Linked DNA regions of Actomonas aquatica. Each later gene encodes a partner of the first gene's protein in a complex. Links are inferred from orthologs where the notes say so. Each region holds a gene or a part of one and is shown on either strand. Other genes may lie near its edges.

Region 1 (3,111 bases):
GGATGAACGTGATGCCCGGATCCGCCACGGCGAACGGACCTTCGCGCGTGATGTGGGTGTGGTCCCAACCACAGGCAGCGCCATACTCCACCAACTTCAGGTAGCGGTCATATTCAAAACTCGTCGGCCGCATCGTCGGGTCGACGTGGCTGGTGTCCTTGCGCTGGTAGGGCGCGATGCCGGTGGGATCGACGTTGGCCAAGGCCTTGTCCCAGTCCGGTGAATTGTCCCGCCCCGATTCCCACGGATGCGTGACCGCAATGGCCGCGCCGCCCGACACCACCCGGTTGGTGTGAAACCAACGGTGCCAACTCATGAGTTTGGGGAACAAGGTCTGGAGCCGCTCCAAGCCCGCCTCCGGATCTTTCTCGTAGAGGTCGCGCACCACCGTCGCCGCCACTGGCGGCTGCGAACAGCCCGAGGTGGGCACCGAGTGGGTGGATTTCCAAATCGAAGGACCGGGAAAATAGCTCGGGTCGTCGCGACGGAAAACGATGTGCGCCGCCATGCCGTTGGCCCATTGGCCTTGAAAGAGCGACTCCACCTCTGTCCAGGCGCGATCCAGGTCGATCTCCGAGAAGCCCAGCGCGACGAACATCGAGTCCCAATTCCACTGGTAGGGATACAGCCCCTTGGTCGGCAGCGTGTAGTCGCCCCACTCATTTTCGCGCAGGATTTGAATCGCCCGCCGGTCGAGGTCGATCGGTTTGGCGGGAACCGCCGCGGCTTCCGCCCGTTCTTGTTCTGCTTCTGGATCCATCGTTTCGTCAGTTTCCCGCGTCAGCGTTTGGTCCGCGTCGTAAATGGACGGACCAAAAAAACAGGCAAAACAAATGTCTCAACTGCGTGACGGCGAGCGACCGTCCATAAGCCTAGTTCATGCCAGTTGGCGCATTCACGCGCCGGACACCGCAATTAGCGCATAATCGGCGAGGCTTGGGAAACTTGCCCCAATGAACTCGGGCTCAATTTGGTCGATTTGCCGGTTTCGGTATCGAGGATCCAAATACTGCGCTGATTCGCCGAGCGGGCCGTGTAAAGCAGGTGCCGGCCGTCTCCCAGCCAGGCCGGTTCCACCGCATCCTGCGGCGCCTTGGAAACCTGCACCGCCGGCTGACGGGTCGCCATGTCGAACAGGCCGATCTGGAAGCCCCTACCGATCCGCATGGTAAAGGCGACTTTGTTGGGGTCACCACGACTCCAGTCCGGCTCCGCACAGTAGCGGCTGATCTGGGTCGGCAACCGACTCATGCGCCCGCCGTTCACCGGCATCACAAAAAGCTGCGGACCGCCCATGGCGTCAGACGTGAAAAGCAACTGACGGCCATCGGGCGAAAACACCGGCGACGACTCGACACTGCGGGTATTGGTGCGGCGGGCCACCCGGTGACCGCGGGCGTTGGAAACGTATATCTCGGGGTTGCCCTCGCCACTCAGGACCATCGCGACCATCGAGCCATCCGGGCTATAACGCGCCCCCTGGTTGGTGCCTTTGAAGCGCACAAACTCCGTGCGCTGCATCGTGTTCATGTTGATCTCAAAAATATTGGATGCCACGGAACGGTGGAAGCTGGTGTAAAGCAGCTTGCTCCCATCCGGCGACCAACGCGGCGACATCGCCGAAGCCCGGTCGGCGGTCAACTGGCGCACCTCACCAAAAAACAAATCGCCCACATACACCTCGGTGTGCCCGGTGCGCTGGGAGATGAAAGCCAGTTGCGAGGCGAAGAAACCTTTGCCGCCGCCCGTATTCTCCACCGCCACGTCGGCCGCCTTCAGTAGGGCGTTGCGCAGCGACGTGCCATTCACCGTGCGACTCAGCACGCGCGTGCCGCCCCGGGTCACATCCACCTGCACCCGGGTTCCGGCCACCGCCGTGAAACGGATGTCGAAGAGTGGGTTGCTGTTGTCACGGGTGTAGTGCCCGTGCGCCTCAAATGCGAGGTTGGCCAAACGATCCAACGCTTCCGGCGTCGCACTCACTCGCACCGGCACCGACGAGACGGCGACGCGCACGTCGACATCAAATTCGGTCACCCGATTTTGGGCAAAGAGGGGGACACTGGAGAGCAAAAGAACGAAGACGGAGAAAAGACGCATGAGAAATCTAAGGGCGGGAGGTTCGAGGCATTCCTATTTACAGGGTGATACAACTAAACAACGTAAAACCCCTTTCGATCCTCAATCGTTCCCATTACTTTTTATTCCGTGACTCCCGAAGCCATCAAAGAGCAGCTCAAGCAGGTTAAATATCCCGGATTCAGCCGCGACATCGTGTCGTTCGGCATCGTGCGATCCGCGGCGTTCGTCGACGGCACCGTCAAGGTCGCCCTCTCGCTCACGACCAACGACCCGAAAACGCCCCTGCAACTCAAGCGTGACGTCGAAGCCTGCCTACAGGCTTTGCCCGAAGTGAAGGACACCATCATCGATGTGGCCGTGTCCGCGCCCAAAGCCGCCCCGCCCCGCCAGGGCGGCAACCTCGCCGGCAACGCCACCAATACCGCCCACTCCAAAATCAAACACGCCGTCGCCATCGCCTCGGGCAAGGGCGGCGTGGGCAAGAGCACCTTCGCCGTCAACCTCGCCTGCTCCCTTGCCAAGTCCCTCGCCGACGCCGGTCGCCCGGGTCGTGTGGGCCTGATGGACTGCGACATCTACGGTCCCAGCGTGCCGCTCATGATCGGCCTGTCCGGTCGCCCGCAGATCGACGGCGATATGCTCATCCCCATGGAAGCCAACGGCGTAAAGGTCATGTCGATGGGCTTCCTCATCGATGACAACACCCCCGTGGTGTGGCGCGGCCCCATGATCATGAAGACGATCCAGCAGTTCGTCCAAAACGTGAAATGGGGCGAGCTCGACATCCTGCTCATCGACCTGCCGCCGGGCACCGGTGACGCCCAACTCTCGCTGGTGCAGACCATTCCGCTCGACGGCGCCGTGCTCGTCACCACCCCGCAACCCGCCGCGACCAACATCGCCCGCAAGGGCGGCCTTATGTTCCAAAAGGTCAACGTGCCGCTGCTCGGTGTGGCCGAGAACATGAGCTACTTCGTCGATCCCGCCGGCCTCAAACATAAGCTCTTCGGCGAGGGCGGCGGCCAGCAG
Region 2 (3,286 bases), 5.1 Mb from region 1 along the record:
GGGCCTCGAGACCGTCGCCAACGGCGGCACCTATTTCGGCCCGGCCGTCGCTTCCCTCCTGCGCAACGTCGTCGCCAATCCCGCCGCCAGCTCGACCGCCGACTTTCTGACCGACCGCGAACGCGAGATCCTCCAGCTCGTCGCCGAGAGCCACAGCACCAAGGAGATCGCGCTCAAGCTCGGTATTAGCGTGAAGACGGTGGACAACCATCGCACCAACCTGATGCGTAAGTTGAACCTCCACGACGTCGCCAGCCTCACGCGCTACGCGGTGGAAATCGGACTCATCGAGTCCAAGACGACGCTCTGAGCGAAGCCTATCCCACGAATTTCCGGAAAGACCGCCTGCCCTGGGCGGTCTTTTTTTGCGCCCCAGCAAATGGCTCGCCGCTCAGTCCGCGGCGGCGAGACATTGAAGCCATCGTCGCTCCAACAGGTTCAACACGGCCTCACTATCGCCCAGCAACGGCGTAAACTTTACCCGCAGATCCGGACGCCCGGCCTGCTGCAAAGCTTCTGCGCAGATCTCCCGAATGTCTCCACCCGGTCCGGCATGACGCCCCGGCTGCAGAAATTGGAGCGCGATCACGATTTCGGAGACGGCCGGATTCCGGGCAAGCTCACTCAGCGCCGTCTCCAGCAGCGGTTCGTTAAAGGCATAGGCGGGTCCGGAGCGCCGCTCCATCGATGCCGCCGTCACACTCGCCACACGGCCATGTAACGCACAAGCCAGCTCGAGCGCGATGGCGTTGCGCACTTCGGTCACCGCCGAACGCGGGCTGCCATGGTCCACCAGGATCACGTGTCGCGCCGTCGGTTCGGCGGACGACTCCACCGCCCGGACTTGCGCCGCCAAAGCTTCGGCGACGAGACGCGCCGAGTCATCCTCACGCTGCACCAAACATCCGGCCTGCCGCACCTCCAACAACGGGAACCGTTCCCGCAACGCAGCCAGTCGCTCCGGCACATAGTCGACCAGCGCCGCGCTCGGGCCGAAGAACAACGGCAACACCATCGCTTCGCGTCCACCCGCTTCAGCGAACCGAGCGACCGCAGGCTCCAAGAGTTCCGCCGGACGACAGTTCAGTGCGTCCGCATCGACGCCGCTCGAGTGCAGCAGCGACACCGGCTTCACCGCGATGGCCACGCGTTCCTGCAAACGCAGCGCGACTTGCCGCAATCCCAGCGTCGAGGCCGCACGCAGCGAGCCATTATCGAACAGAAAACAGATTGAGGGGTCGAAGTCTGCCACGCTGCCGTTAAATAACTTGCGGACGTAAAATCGATAACCGATAAGTCAAAACACTGCCCCCTTTCCCGTCACATGTCCGTATTTGCCAAGAAATTTCTCCTCGTCCTCACCGTCGCAACCCTTGCTCTCACGGGCTGCACCAAAAAGCCCGTCCGTCCGGACCCCAGCGCCACCGCGATGGGCATGCAGGGCGCTGGCGGAGGTGCTGGCTACGGTGATTCCCTGCTGAATCAGGGCATCGACACCGGCTTGGATCCCTTGCTCGACGGTTCGGCCAGCGGCTTGGAAATGCGTGGCGGTGACGGCTACTACGAGGACGACCAAATGATCAAAGGTCTGCTGGAGCCGGTCTACTTCGACTTTGACCAGAGCGGCATCAAGACCTCCGAGCGCATCAAGCTCGAGGCCGCCATCGATTACCTTAACGCCAACCCGCAGCATCGCCTCCTCCTCGAAGGTCACTGCGACTGGAAGGGCACCGCCGAATACAACCTCGGTCTCGGTGATCGCCGAGCCGGCTCGGCCCGCCAATTCCTCGAGACCGCCGGTGTCGCCGCTTCCCGCCTCGAGACCGCTTCCAAGGGTGACCTCGAAGCCGTCGAGAACGCCAGCGACAGCCAGATGGCGCAAGACCGCCGCGTGGAGCTCATCATCCTGAAGCTCTGAGGCAGAGCCTCCCTCTCCTTCCCTTTTAAACGAAAGCCCGGTCCAATTCGGACCGGGCTTTTTGTTGGAGTGAATTGTAGCCGGGGTCGATGACCCCGGGAACGCGTCGGATAGGCCAAGACCGGGCTCAACGAGCCCGGCTACAGCCGAATGGCTGACGATCGAACTAGCCGTGCGCCAGTTTGCGCAGCACCGACTGGCTGACCTTCATGCCGCGCTCCATGACCTTCAGGTTAAAGGACTCGTTGGGCGCGTGCAGGTTGTCCTCGGGCAGGAACAAACCGAACATCACCGAATCGAGGCCAAGCACGCGCTTAATGTCCGCGATGATCGGCACACTGCCGCCTTCTCGCAGATACAGCGGCGGCTTGCCGAAGACCTCGGTCACGGCCGCATCCGTGGCGCGAAACGCGTCGGCCAGCACCGGCGATTGATCAGCCGGGGTATTCGGGCGATCCGGCGGCACCACGACGTAGGGGCTGCCGCTGTGCTGATCGATGATGCGGTAGGTCACGTCCTTGGGCATCCGCTCCTCAATGGTTTTGTAGAGCAGCGCGCGAATCTTTTCAGGCTCCTGATTGGAGACGAGACGGCAGCTCACCTTCACCATCGCCTTGCTCGGGATGACGGTCTTGGAGCCCTCGCCCTGGTAACCACCGCCGATGCCGTTGAAGTCCAACGTCGGCATGAAACGGATGGCCTCGAACGGGCCAAACCCTTCCACCGTGTAGAAGTCGGGGATGCCGAGGAACTGTTTATACGCCTCGGTATCGCTGCCGTATTTCTTGAGCTCGTCGCGCTCCCACTGTTCGACATCGAGCACGTCGTCGTAGAAGCCCGGCACGTTCACGCGGCCATCGGCCGTGTGCAGCGACGCGCAGAACTCGGTGAGCGCCTGAATCGGATTGCGCAACACACCGCCGTGCAGGCCGGAGTGCAGGTCCGACTTCGCCGTGGTGACTTCGAGGTCGAAGAGCACCAAACCGCGCAGGCCGCAGGTGATTACGACTTGATCGGCCGACGGGATGCCGGTGTCGGAAAGGAACACCAGATCGGCTTCGGCGAGGCGCTCCTGGTATTGCTCCAAAAACTTCGGGAAGCTCGGGCTGCCCATCTCCTCTTCGCCTTCCACCATGAAGGTGATGCGCAGCGGCAGATCAGGTTCCTTCTCAAGCAAAGCCGCGACTGCGGCGATGTGGGTCATGAGCGGACCTTTGTTATCCGCTGCGCCGCGACCGTAGAGGCGGTCACCGCGTTGTTCGGGTTCGAACGCTTCGGTTTCCCAAAGCTCCAGCGGATCGGCCGGCTGCACATCGTAGTGGCCGTAGATGATGACGTGCGGCCATTCCGGGTCTCCGCCACGGCTGG

Evidence for each region.
Region 2: the proteins of K1X11_RS21585 (region 1) and K1X11_RS02250 are in contact, whole or in part, in a crystal structure (PDB 2HQS), measured with the Escherichia coli proteins. The link is inferred for Actomonas aquatica from one-to-one orthologs.

What each region holds. Positions count from the first base shown.
Region 1 is NZ_CP139781.1:5,645,952-5,649,062, reverse strand. Bases 9-2,799 are described here. They hold K1X11_RS21585 (biopolymer transporter Tol), read right to left. Parts: upstream 2,101-2,799; coding sequence 916-2,100; downstream 9-915. Other genes in these bases: K1X11_RS21580 (Mrp/NBP35 family ATP-binding protein), read left to right, coding at 2,209-2,799; K1X11_RS21590 (MGH1-like glycoside hydrolase domain-containing protein), read right to left, coding at 9-760. Outside these bases: more of K1X11_RS21590, read right to left, coding at 1-8; more of K1X11_RS21580, read left to right, coding at 2,800-3,111. UniProt on the Escherichia coli protein: Part of the Tol-Pal system, which plays a role in outer membrane invagination during cell division and is important for maintaining outer membrane integrity.
Region 2 is NZ_CP139781.1:567,310-570,595, reverse strand. What follows is about bases 156-3,121. They hold K1X11_RS02250 (OmpA family protein), read left to right. Parts: upstream 156-1,324; coding sequence 1,325-1,918; downstream 1,919-3,121. Other genes in these bases: K1X11_RS02245 (M20/M25/M40 family metallo-hydrolase), read right to left, coding at 2,085-3,121; K1X11_RS02255 (sirohydrochlorin chelatase), read right to left, coding at 392-1,252; K1X11_RS02260 (response regulator), read left to right, coding at 156-310. In the rest of the region: more of K1X11_RS02260, read left to right, coding at 1-155; more of K1X11_RS02245, read right to left, coding at 3,122-3,286. UniProt on the Escherichia coli protein: Part of the Tol-Pal system, which plays a role in outer membrane invagination during cell division and is important for maintaining outer membrane integrity. The Tol-Pal system is also required for polar localization of chemoreceptors clusters.